DNA from 3 places in the Streptomyces sp. NPDC018000 genome. Region 3 is predicted to be linked to each of the others. Evidence: riboswitches for the same ligand, from Rfam matches in the RefSeq annotation. Region 3 holds a riboswitch; each other region holds the start of a gene.
What was found. A riboswitch is a leader RNA that binds a small molecule or an ion and turns the genes downstream of it on or off. The one in region 3 is predicted to bind cobalamin.
Positions count from the first base shown of each region.

Region 1 (4,127 bases), on a different contig from region 3:
GTGTCCGCGTGTTCTTCGATGAGGTCGCCGAGGCGGTCGAGCTGTTCCTCGCGCAGCGCGTCGAAGCAGGTGTCGGGGGCGCAGACGAAACGCCGGCCGGCCGCCCGCGCGACCTCGGCCAGGAAGCGGCGGCGGAATTCGTCGCTCTCCAGCGAACCGTGCCAGTGGGTGCCCCACACGGCGCCGACCCGGCAGCCGTCCAGGCCGTGACCCCGGCCGTCGGAGAAGAACGCCTCCCCGCCGTGTACGTCTGCGACGCCGTGATGGATCTCGTACCCCTCGACGGGGGCGCCGAGCGCCTCGCCGACGGGGCGGGCGAGGGTCTTCTCGCGGTCGAAGCGGATACGCACGGGCAGCAGGCCGAGGCCGTCGATGTGCCCGGCCCTGGACTCGACCTCGTCCTCGATGTGTTCGCCGAGGATCTGGAAGCCGCCGCAGATACCGAGGACCGGCCGGCCCTCGGCGGCGTGCCGTACCAGGGCGTCGGCGAGGCCGCGCTCGCGCAGCCAGGCCAGTGCCTTCACGGTGCCGCGAGTACCCGGCACGATGACGAGGTCGGCGTCGGCCAGCTCCTCGGCGCGGTCCACGAACCGGACGACGACGCCCGGTTCGGCCGCCAGAGCGTCCACATCGGTGAAGTTCGACATCAGGGGTACGGCGCACACCGCGACGCGCAGCACGTCGTCGCCGTGCGGCGGCGCGACGACCGATTCGCGTACGGCTCCGCGCAGCGCTGTGCTGTTTTTGAAAGCGGGCCTCAGACCGTCCTCCTCGTCGATCCCGAGGCCGTGGGCGAAGGGCAGCACCCCGTACGTCTGCCGCCCGGTGATCCCGCGCAGCATCTCCAGACCCGGCTCCAGCAGCGACACATCGCCGCGGAACTTGTTGACGAGGTAGCCGGCGATCAGCGACTGGTCCTCGGCGGAGAGCAGCGCCGTCGTACCGAAGAACGAGGCGAAGACACCGCCGCGGTCGATGTCGCCGACCACCACCACCGGGAAGCGCGCCGCCCGTGCGATGCCCATGTTCACGATGTCCGTGCGCCGCAGATTGATCTCCGCCGGACTGCCCGCCCCCTCGCAGATCACCGCGTCATACGTGTCCCGAAGCCGCTCAAGACAGTCCACGACCGTGCCGAGAAGCGCTTCCTGCCTGCCGCCGTGGTAGCCGCGTGCGCTCATCTCGCCCACCGGTCTGCCCATCAGGACGACCTGGCTGGAGCGGTCCCCACCGGGCTTGAGCAGCACCGGGTTCATCAGCGCGGTCGGCTCCACCCGGGCGGCCCGGGCCTGCATGGCCTGGGCGCGCCCGATCTCGGCGCCCTCGCGGGTGACGAACGAATTCAGCGACATGTTCTGCGCCTTGAAGGGCGCCACCTTCACGCCCCGGCGCACGAGCCAGCGGCAGATGCCTGCCGTGACGACGCTCTTGCCCGCGTCCGAGGTGGTTCCGGCGACCAGCAGCCCGCCGCTCATGTCCGTCTCCGTCCTGCGATCCGACGTCCTGTGACCCGGAGTCCTGCGGACCGATGTCCTGCGGACCGATGTCCTGCGGACCGATGTCCTGCGATCCGTCGTGCGACGAGACCCGCACCCAGCCGCCCCGCCACACACATGCCGAGGGCCAGCGCACTCACCCGGCGCGACAGCCGTACCGCGCGTTCGATGTCCTCGGTCTCCACCGCCCGGCCCGTCTCCCCGTTGAGGACGGGGCGGTGTTCTACCCGGCCGCCGTACGCGAGGGTCCCGCCGAGCCGTACGCCGAGTGCGCCCGCGAACGAGGCCTCCACCGGGCCCGCGTTGGGGCTCGGGTGCTTGGCCGCGTCGGCCCGCCACGCCCGTACCGCTCCACGTGGCCGCCCCCCGGCGGCCACGGCGAGCAGGGCTGTGAGCCGGGCACCCGGCCAGCCCGCGAGGTCGTCGAGGCGGGCCGAGGCCCAGCCGTAGCGCCGGTGGCGGGGCGACCGGTGGCCGACCATGGCGTCGAGGGTGTTCGCGGCCCGGAAGCCGACGAGCCCGGGCACACCGGCCAGCGCGCCCCACACCAGGGCGCCGACCACGGCGTCCGAGGTGTTCTCGGCCACGGACTCCACCACGGCGCGGGCGATCTGCGGTCCGTCGAGGGACTGCGGGTCGCGCCCGCACAGATGCGGCAGCCGCTCGCGGGCCGAATCGATGTCACCGGCTGCCAGGGCGGCGCCGATGGTCCGGGCCTCACGCCCCAGGGACGTACCGCCGACGACGGACCAGGTGGCGGCCGCGGTCAGTGCGACGGAGGCGGCGGGGTGGCTGCGTACGGCACGGGTGATCAGCGCGGCACCACCCGCCGCGCCCCCTGCGCAGACGAGCGTGTGCAGCGCGCCCCACCCGCGGTGGTCGCGCCAGAGACGGCGCTCGACGCCTGCTGCGGCCCGCCCGAAGGCGGCGACCGGATGTCCCCTGCGGGGGTCACCGAGCAGCAGATCGCCGATCAGACCGGCCGTGGCGCCGTACGCGAAAATGCGGTCGGCACGCACGGCTCAACCGGCCGTTGCGCCTCGAAGGACCTTCGTACAGGCGGCTCTCGTCGTCGAGAGCGCCACAGAAACGGACGCACGGCAGCCAGGCATGGCGATATGTCCTCACTCAGGGTCCGCGCCCTGGTTCGACGTGACCGGCGACGAGAGTCTCCTGGCTCCCGGATCCGCAGTTCCCCCGGCCTTCCAGCCCGCTCGCGCGCGCCGTGACTTCCGGTGTGGGGGACTGCTCCCCGGTGACAGTGGCGGGACCGCGCCGGATTCGCACCGGCTTCCTCTGCTGTCGCCGTAATCGGCTCCGGCAGTCCACCACGCCCTGCGAACGCCCGTCAACCTGCTGTTGATCTGCGACGGTGCAGTGTGCTGAGCCCCACATCGGACCGGGCACACCGCATCGGGCCGGACACACGAGGTGTGTCCGGCCCGATGCGGTGTGCCCGGAGAAGGGCTCAGGCGACGATCAGATAGATCCCGTACAGGACCGCCGCAGCACACAGCGCGAAGCAGACGTACGCACCGGCGCGGGCCAGCAGCAGCGAGCCGCCGGAGCCGCCCTGCGCCGCAGGTTCGGGCTGCTTGGAGAGACCGACGATGCCCAGGGTGAAGAGACCCACCAGCGCGACGGTGACGACGAGTGAGACGCCGAAGACGGAGCCGAGGGCTGCCCAGTCGATGTTCATGCTGAATCCTTAGACGGCCGGCGTAGGTGGCTGACCTAGAGGGTGGCGGTTCGCGCCGGGTCCTGGGTGGTTCCGGCCGCGGCCGGAATGGTGGCCTTGAGGTCCTGGGTCGCTGCCTGGGCCGCGGTGAGTGGCGGGCTGACGGAGGCGATGGCAGCGGTGACCACGCCCGCGGGCTCGCTGTCGCCGCCCGTCGGCGCGACATCGTCGTGGCCGACCGGCTTGCGGCGTGACACCAGCCAGATCGCCGCGGAGCCCAGGACCAGCAGCGCCGCGACGACGACGACGCCCCAGGTGCCCTGCCTGGTGAGGAGTTCCGCGCCCGCGCCCACCAGGCCCGCGGCCGGCAGGGTCAGACCCCAGGCGACGAACATCCGGGTGGCGGTGGACCAGCGGACCACGCCGCCCCGGCGGCCGAGACCCGCGCCCATCACGGCGCCGGAGCAGGACTGGGTGGTGGAGAGGGAGAAACCGAGGTGCGAGGAGGCCAGGATGACCGTGGCCGCACTGGTCTGGGCGGCGAAGCCCTGCGGCGGCTTGAGGTCGGTGAGGCCGCTGCCCATGGTGCGGATGATGCGCCAGCCACCCAGGTAGGTGCCGAGCGCGATGGCCGCACCGGCAGAGACGATGACCCAGACCGGAGGGTCGGAGTCGGGGGCCAGGACACCACCGGTGACCAGGGCCAGGGTGATGATGCCCATGGTCTTCTGCGCGTCGTTGGTGCCGTGGGCGAGGGAGACCAGTCCGGCCGAGGCGATCTGACCGGCGCGGTAGCCCTTGGCGGTGGCCTTCTCCTGGGCGCCGTTGCGGATCTTTCCGCCGATCCGGTACGTCAGCCTGGTGGCCAGCAACGCGGCCAGACCGGCCACGATCGGGGCGGCGACCGCGGGGATCAGCACCTTGGTGACGACGGTGCCGCCGTTGACCGACGA
Region 1 covers NZ_JBIRGM010000018.1:23,876-28,002, forward strand. The annotation lists gene ACH4EW_RS26390 (cobyric acid synthase) at 1-1,475, opposite strand, end outside; gene ACH4EW_RS26395 (cobalamin biosynthesis protein) at 1,472-2,515, opposite strand; cobalamin riboswitch at 2,663-2,794, opposite strand; gene ACH4EW_RS26400 (hypothetical protein) at 2,965-3,195, opposite strand; gene ACH4EW_RS26405 (anion permease) at 3,231-4,127, opposite strand, start outside.
Region 1: another riboswitch for cobalamin. It lies ahead of ACH4EW_RS26395 (cobalamin biosynthesis protein); the one in region 3 lies ahead of ACH4EW_RS10420 (ribonucleoside-diphosphate reductase subunit alpha).

Region 2 (4,127 bases), on a different contig from region 3:
TGTCACTCCGGCAGACGGAGCACATTCCTGGCTCCGCCGCGCGGAATGCCCGGTCGCAGCCGTCGCAGTTCTGCAGCGGGATCGGCCGGGGCGGGAGCGTGGCCGGGGCCCGGAACGGGGGCGGTGGCGGAAGCCGGGCGGTAAGTCGGTGGGCGAGGAGACCGACGGGGCGACTCACTCCTTCGGGCGGGAGGTCGCTGGTCAGGGCGTGCTGTACAGCGGCGGGGCCGACCTCGCGCTCCAGCCATGCGGCGACCCCCGGAGCCAGGACGTCCACGTCCTTCAGGGAGAGCAGCAGGCGCGGGTCCTGGCGGTGCAGCCCGGCGAGAAGCTCGGTGGCGGTCCGGAGGAGGGACGCGGCGGGGAAGGCCGGCTGCGGTACGAGCAGCGGCGCGGGCTCACGACGGGGCACGGGCTTGGCATGGGTCCGGGACCTGGCCGGATGCGCGTCGTCGGCTTCGGACTCCCGGCAGGGCCGGACGGGCGTCGACGGCCGGACCGTACGCTGCGGGCGCGGCGGACACTCACGGCCCGGCAGAGCGTCTGCGGGCCGCCGGTCGGCAGGCTGGTTGCAGGAGACGGTACGGGTGACGATCCGGCCGTTGGCCAGGCGTGTGCGGGTGCGTCGCAGGTAGCCGTGGGCTTCGAGTTCGCGTAACGCTGCGGCGATCCGGGCCTCGCTCTCCGGGAAGCGTCCGGCGAGGTCCTTGATGCCGATCCTGGCCCCGGCGGGCAGCGACTGGATGTGTGCGGCGAGCCCGATCGCGGTGAGGGAGAGCTCGCGGTGCTGGGTGAGGTGGTTGCCCACGACCGTGAATCGGCTGGTGTGCCGGGAGTTGTCGTGCACGACACCGGACGAGGAGCGTGAAGACGCGCTAATCTGCTGGGTATCCATCGGGAAGCTGTTCTCTTCCTCGTTGGTCAGGCCCTCGATCGGGATTGTGAGTCCCGGCCGGGGGCCGACGCATCTCTGGGGTTGCTTTTCGCGGCGAGCATATGCCAGCCAACCGGCATGAACTCCAGCTCAGTTGGTGAACCTCACCCGTGTGGGTGACGGGAGGCCGGGTGGGGCTGGGAAGGGTAATTGCCACGTCCTTTGAGGCTTTTGATGTCGTGCGCCGCCACGTCGCGGGCCACCGAATCGTGGAAATCCGCGACCCGGTGGCGGCGGTCACGGTGCGAGGTCGAGCTCTGCCCAGACCGTCTTGCGGGGCACGGGACCGGGGCTGACGCCCCAACGGTCGGCGAGCGCCTCGACGATCAGCAGACCGCGCCCGGACTCGCAGTCGCCATCCGGGACGGCCATGCCCTTCGGACCGGGCGGAAGGCACCCGCCACGGGTGTCGCACACCTCGATCCGCAGGAACGCGCCGACACCGGCACCGCCGCCGTGGACCGTGAGGCCCAGCCGGAAGTCCCTGCCCGGTACGCGGCCGTGGACCACGGCGTTGGTCGCCAGTTCGGCGACGATCTGCGCGGCCGACTCCGAGGGCAGCCCCGTTCCATCTTCGACCGGTCACCGGCACCGGATCTCAGTTTTGTCCTGGAAGAAGTGACGCTGCGCCGCCCGATCGGAGGGACAATGGTGCGACGCCAGCAGCTTGAGCACCTGTTGGAAGTGGGGCAGATACGGAACGTCGAGATTCAGGTAATGCCGACCCACCGCTGGGACCACCCTGGAACAGGCGGAAAGATCCAAGTGCTGAAGTTCGACGACGGCTCCGGGGTGGGGCGTACAGATGGCGTGCACGGTGGGCGCCCGGTCTCTGATCCGCGGCAGCTCCGGGTCCTTGAGCTGCGGTATGGCATCATCCGAGCCGAGGCTCTCACTCCACGGGAGTCGCTGGCCTTCATCGAGCAAGCGCTGGGAGAGACATGATCCGCAAGACCTCCGCCGAGGATGCTCCCGAGCTGGCGTGGTTCAAGAGCAGTTACAGCGACAGCAGTGACGGCAACGACTGCGTCGAGGTCGCGACCACTCCCAGCTCGATCCACGTCCGCGACTCGAAGAACGCGCGGGGCCCCCGGTTCGCTGTGACCCCCGAGGCCTGGACCGACTTCGTGATGTACGCAGCCGGGAGCTGACCGCCAGCACTCGCCCCGGTCCCGGCCCCTGCTCTGGCGGGTTCGGGGCTCCTCACCGGCTGAGCGTGTACCAGTCCGGTGAATCCGGGTCCCGTACTCATAGTTGAGTTCGGGCCAGTCCGGCGTGCCGCCGATCCGCCAGTCGCGGGTTCCGTCGTACGCAGGGCAGCCCTCGTTGATTGCCTCGCCCACGGCACCGTTGCATCGTCTGCACGTCGACGGCTGACACAGGGCGCTCGCGGATATCCCGGGAATCACACCGCTGACAGGGCCACTGCATCGCCTAGGGCCCGGCTGTACGCCGCCTCAGTGGTGGACGTGCCGGCAAAGGACCAGCGCCAGTAGCCGTCGACCAAGGCCGTCGCGGTGCGCGGTGGAGGTCCCAGCCGGCGGGGCGGGAGGCGAGCAGCAGAGTATCCGCCTCGCCCTCATGCGCCCCGTTCGCGCATCTCATGCCTGCTTGTCACCGCCGCTCAGGGCCGTTAGTGTCACCACGCCTTGGTGAACGGGAAATCCGGTGAGAAACCGGTGCGGCCCTCGCCACTGTGATCGGGAAGTCCGGCTCCGGCCCTTGCGGGCAGCCACTGGGTCTCAGGACCCGGGAAGGCGGAGTACGGGCGGTGGTACCCGTCAGCCAGGAGACCGGCCAGGGCATGTCAACCATCCACGAGGTGCTGGAGAGGGTTCGCTGAGCCATGCACATAGCCGAGGGTTTCCTTCCTCCGGCGCACGCGGTCGCCTGGGGCGTCGCGTCCGCGCCGTTCGTCGTCCACGGAGTACGGTCACTCACCCGTGAAGTCAAGGCGCATCCGGAGAGTACATTGCTCCTCGGTGCATCGGGCGCCTTCACCTTCGTCCTGTCCGCCCTGAAGCTGCCTTCCGTCACCGGAAGTTGCTCGCACCCCACCGGCACCGGCCTCGGTGCCATCCTGTTCCGGCCGCCGGTCATGGCGGTCCTCGGCACCATCACCCTGCTCTTCCAGGCGCTCCTGCTCGCGCACGGCGGTCTGACCACGCTCGGTGCCAATGTCTTCTCGATGGCGATTGTGGGGCCCTGGGCGGGATACGGCATGTACCGGCTCCTTCGCCGGTGTGACGTGCCGCTGATGGTCACGGTCTTCTTCGGCGCGTTCGTCGCCGATCTGTCGACCTACTGCGTGACCAGTGTGCAGCTGGCGCTCGCCTTCCCGGACCCGAGCAGCGGATTCACGGGCGCGCTCGCCAAGTTCGGCTCCATCTTCGCCGTCACGCAGATCCCGCTGGCAGTAAGCGAGGGGCTGCTGACGGTTCTCGTAATGCGTCTGCTGGTGCAGTCCAGCAAGGGCGAACTCACCCGGCTCGGCGTGCTCGTGACCGGTGGCAGGCGTGAGCAGGCCGGTTCGGAGGCGGTGGCCCGATGAGCCGTAACACGAAGATCAACACCCTGCTGCTGCTCGTCGTCGCGGCCCTCGCCGTCCTCCCCCTGGCCCTCGGCCTCGGCGACCACAAGGAGGAGCCGTTCGCCGGTGCCGACGCCGAGGCGGAGACGGCGATCACGGAGCTCGAGCCGGATTACAAGCCCTGGTTCTCCCCGCTGTACGAGCCGCCGTCCGGTGAGATCGAGTCGGCGCTGTTCGCCCTGCAGGCCGCCCTCGGCGCGGGCGTCCTCGCCTACTACTTCGGCCTGCGCAAGGGACGACGGCAGGGCGAGGAGCGCGCGCGTTCCCAGAACGAGGCAACGCCGGCAGCCCCGGAGGGCTCCTGCGACAGCGCCCCGTCGGTTCCGCCGGCCGGGCAGTCCTGACCCGCCGTGCTGCCGATCGACGCGGCGGCGCACAGCAATCGCTGGCGCCGCCGCCATCCCGCGGACAAGGCCGTACTCGGACTCGGCCTCACCGTCCTCGCCATCTGTCTGCCTCCATGGCCGGGCGCGGCCTTCGTCCTCGTAGCGGCCCTCGTCGTGCTGCTCGGCCCGGCGGGCGTGCCCGCCCGCCGACTGTGGCGCTCGTACAAGGTGCCGCTGGGCTTCTGCGTGACGGGGGCCGCCCCCCTGCTCGTCCAGG
Region 2 covers NZ_JBIRGM010000001.1:32,687-36,813, reverse strand. The annotation lists gene ACH4EW_RS00195 (helix-turn-helix domain-containing protein) at 1-895, opposite strand, end outside; partial or broken gene ACH4EW_RS00190 (ATP-binding protein) at 1,172-1,498, opposite strand; partial or broken gene ACH4EW_RS00185 (DUF5753 domain-containing protein) at 1,499-1,879, shown strand; gene ACH4EW_RS00180 (DUF397 domain-containing protein) at 1,876-2,085, shown strand; cobalamin riboswitch at 2,568-2,751, shown strand; gene ACH4EW_RS00175 (energy-coupling factor ABC transporter permease) at 2,781-3,485, shown strand; gene ACH4EW_RS00170 (energy-coupling factor ABC transporter substrate-binding protein) at 3,482-3,868, shown strand; gene cbiQ (cobalt ECF transporter T component CbiQ) at 3,875-4,127, shown strand, end outside.
Region 2: another riboswitch for cobalamin. It lies ahead of ACH4EW_RS00175 (energy-coupling factor ABC transporter permease); the one in region 3 lies ahead of ACH4EW_RS10420 (ribonucleoside-diphosphate reductase subunit alpha).

Region 3 (4,127 bases):
GCCTCACGGGTCCGCGCGTCCCACACGCCGAGCTGCTTCAACTCATCCACCAGATATGCGTTGACCTGGAGGAATTCACCGCTGAGCGTCTCGCGCTTGAAGAGGTTGGAGACCTGCGGCTCGATGCACTCGTACACACCCGCGATCGAGGCGATGGTCGCCGTCGGCGCGATGGCGAGCAGCAGCGAGTTGCGCATCCCGGTCTTCGCGACCCGGGCGCGCAGCGCGTCCCAGCGCTCCGGCCAGTTCAGCTCGGTGTCGTAGTGGTCGGGGTGCAGCACGCCGCGTGCGGCACGCGTCTCGGACCAGGCGGGCAGCGGGCCGGACCGCTCGGCGAGGTCGCAGGACGCCTCGTACGCGGCGAGCATGATCCGCTCGGAGATCTTCATGGAGAGCGCGCGGGCCTCGGGGGAGTCGAACGGCAGCCGCAGCTGGAAGAAGACGTCCTGCAGACCCATGGCACCCAGGCCGACGGGGCGCCACTTCGCGTTGGACCGGCCGGCCTGCTCGGTCGGGTAGAAGTTGATGTCGACGACCCGGTCGAGGAACGTCACGGCGGTGCGGACGGTGGCGTCCAGCCGCTCCCAGTCGATGCCACCGTCGGCCACGAAGGCGCCGAGGTTGACCGATCCCAGGTTGCAGACGGCCGTCTCGCCGTCATCGGTGACTTCGAGGATCTCGGTGCACAGATTCGACGAGTGGACGACGCGGCCCGGCTCGGCGGTCTGGTTCGCGGTCCGGTTGGAGGCGTCCTTGAAGGTCATCCAGCCCTGGCCGGTCTGCGCGAGGGTACGCATCATCCGGCCGTACAGCTCACGGGCCGGAATCGACTTGCGGGCCAGCCCCTTGGCCTCGACGGCCCGGTACGCGGCGTCGAACTCGTCGCCCCACAGGTCGACCAGCTCGGGCACGTCGGCGGGTGAGAACAGCGACCAGTCCCCGTCCGCGTCGACCCGGCGCATGAACTCGTCCGGGATCCAGTGCGCCAGGTTGAGGTTGTGCGTACGACGCTGGTCCTCACCCGTGTTGTCGCGCAGCTCCAGGAACTCCTCGATGTCCGCGTGCCAGGTCTCCAGGTAGACGGCGGCGGCGCCCTTGCGGCGGCCTCCCTGGTTGACCGCGGCGACAGAGGCGTCGAGCGTCTTCAGGAACGGCACGATGCCGTTGGAGTGCCCATTGGTGCCTCGGATCAGCGAACCGCGGGCGCGGATGCGGGAGTACGAGAGACCGATGCCGCCCGCGTGCTTGGAGAGCCGGGCCACCTGGTGGTAGCGGTCGTAGATCGAGTCGAGCTCGTCGAGCGGGGAGTCCAGCAGATAGCAGGAGGACATCTGCGGGTGCCGGGTGCCGGAGTTGAAGAGCGTGGGGGAGGAGGGGAGGTAGTCGAGGCGGCTCATCAGACCGTACAGCGAGGCGACCTCGTCCAGCGCGCGTGCCGAGTCGTCATCGGCGAGACCGGACGCGATCCGCAGCATGAAGTGCTGTGGCGTCTCGATGACCTGACGGGTGTGCGGGTGGCGCAGCAGATAGCGGCTGTGCAGGGTCCGCAGCCCGAAGTAGCCGAACCGGTCGTCCGCGCCGTCGGCGAGCGCCTGCTCGACCAACGCGTCGAGGCGGTTCGCGTGGAGCTCCACGAACGCGGCCGTACGATCCGCGATCAGACCCTCGCGGTGTCCGACGGCGACCGAGGCGGAGAAGGACACCGCGCCCTGACCGGCTGCCTCGTCCGCGATGGTGCGGGTGAGGAGTCGGGCGGCGAGCCGGGAGTATGCCGGGTCCTCGGAGATCAGACCCGCGGCGGCCTCGCTGGCCAGCGCACGCAACTCTGCCTCGTCCGAACGGGCGTTGCGGCCGCGCAGCGCGGCGGCGGCGACGCGACCGGGGTCGGTGTCGGGCAGATCGACGGTGAGGTCGGTCAGGACCCGCAGCAGTGCGGTCCCCGGTCCGTCGTTCGTGGTTGCCGCGGACTCGGCGACTGAAGCCGGATCGGCTGGCGCGATGGTCACGTGGTGCTCTCCCTCGCTCGGCTCGGGGCCGGGCGGGGGAGCGGGGCAGCCGCGCTGAGGCATGCCCGAGGAAGGAGGGCAGCATTGCGTGCGGCGTCCACCGGCCCATCCGCGAGGCCCGGACGTCTGGCATCCGGTTCGGTCGAGCCGGATGCGCTGTCGGCAGGTCCTCGGACTTACTTGAGGGTGTACAAAAGCACACCGAATACACCGTTGCGGGACAGTTCCGGATTCGCACCGGATTTCCCTGCGGCGACAGCGAGCATGAGCATACATGTGGGGGCCGCCTGATGTGACGGCCCCATATGTTGTGTCACGCAACATGAGCCGGGGTGACGGGGCAAGCCGTGCGAACCCCTCTCGGAGCAGACGAACGGCCTGCCGCGCCCCGGTGAGAAGGGCTCGACGGGCCGCCGTCCGGCCGTGGTGGCGGTCGTCAGTGGCCGCCGCCCGGCGCCCCCGCCGTGGCCCGCGGGAGCTCCACCTGGACGCCCGGGTCGCCCGCGTCGGCCGTGTAGTCGGCCGGGGAGGTCTCGTCGATTCCGACGGGCGCCCTCACCGCGTGCAGGATGAAGGTGAGTGCCACCGTCACCACCACGTTCAGCACAAACGCAGTCAGACCGATGTAGCCGATCTCGCCGATGCCCGGGATCTCCTTGGACGACCCGCCGAAGTGCGCCTGGGTCGGGCTGGCGACCCCGTACGCGGCCACTGTCCCGTACACCATGCCGACCGCCCAGCCCGCGAGCAGCGCCCAGTGGTGGAACCAGCGGGTGAACAGGCCGCCGACCAGGGCCGGCATCGTCTGGAGGATCCAGATCCCGCCCAGCAGCTGGAAGTTGATCGCGACCGTCTTGTCCATGGTGAGGACGAAGGCGAGCGCGCCGACCTTCACCAGCAGCGACACCAGCTTGGAGACCTTGGTCTCCTGCTCCGGGGTCGCGTCCGGCTTCAGGAAGTCCTTGTAGATGTTGCGGGTGAAGAGGTTCGCCGCGGCGATCGACATGATCGCGGCGGGCACCAGCGCGCCGATGCCGATGGCGGCGAACGCGACGCCCGCGAACCAGTCGGGGAACATGTTCTCGAACAGCTGGGGGATGGCCAACTGCCCGTTGTCCACCTTGATCCCGGCGGCGATCGCCATGAAGCCGAGCAGCGCCAGCAGGCCCAGCATCAGCGAGTACAGCGGCAGGATCGTGGTGTTGCGCCGGATCACATCGCGGCTGCGGCTGGAGAGCGTCGCCGTGATCGAGTGCGGGTACATGAAGAGAGCCAGCGCCGAACCCAACGCCAGTGTGGCGTAACCCCATTGGCCCGCCTCGCCCGGTGCGAGCGCGCCGCGCGGCTTGCCGGTTGCCGGGCTGGTCTGCGAGAACGCCTCGTTCGCCTTGGCGAAGATGTCGTCGAAGCCGCCCAGCTTGATCGGGATGTAGATGATCGCCACCGCGATGACCAGGTAGATCAGCCCGTCCTTGACGAACGCGATCAGCGCGGGTGCCCGCAGCCCGGACGAGTAGGTGTACGCGGCGAGCACCGCGAACGCGATCAGCAGCGGCAGATCCTTGACGAACCAGTGGGTGTTCTCGCCGCCGCCGACGCCCATCACGTCCAGCACCGCCTGGATGCCTACGAGTTGGAGCGCGATGTACGGCATCGTGGCGAGGATGCCCGTGACGGCGACCGCCAGTGAGAGCCCCTTCGAGCCGAAGCGCCCGCGGACGAAGTCCGAGGTGGTCACGTACCCGTGCTTGTGCGAGACCGACCACAGCCGCGGCAGGAAGGTGAAGATCAGCGGGTACACGAGGATGGTGTACGGCACCGCGAAGAAGCCGGCCGCGCCCGCAGCGTAGATCGCCGCGGGAACGGCGACGAAGGTGTACGCGGTGTACAGGTCGCCGCCGAGCAGGAACCAGGTGACCCAGGTGCCGAACGACCGTCCGCCCAGGCCCCATTCGTCGAGGCTGGCATCGTTTTCGGCCTTCCGCCAGCGCGCCGCCAGGAAGCCCATGACCGTGACGGCCAGGAAGAAGAAGATGAAGACGCCGAGCGCGACGCCGTTCACGCCGTCCTTCATGCCGACGCACCCCCCTTGCGGGCGCGCTGGTCACGCTGCCACAGCTT
Region 3 covers NZ_JBIRGM010000003.1:427,754-431,880, forward strand. The annotation lists gene ACH4EW_RS10420 (ribonucleoside-diphosphate reductase subunit alpha) at 1-2,006, opposite strand, end outside; cobalamin riboswitch at 2,150-2,285, opposite strand; gene mctP (monocarboxylate uptake permease MctP) at 2,443-4,080, opposite strand; gene ACH4EW_RS10430 (DUF3311 domain-containing protein) at 4,077-4,127, opposite strand, start outside.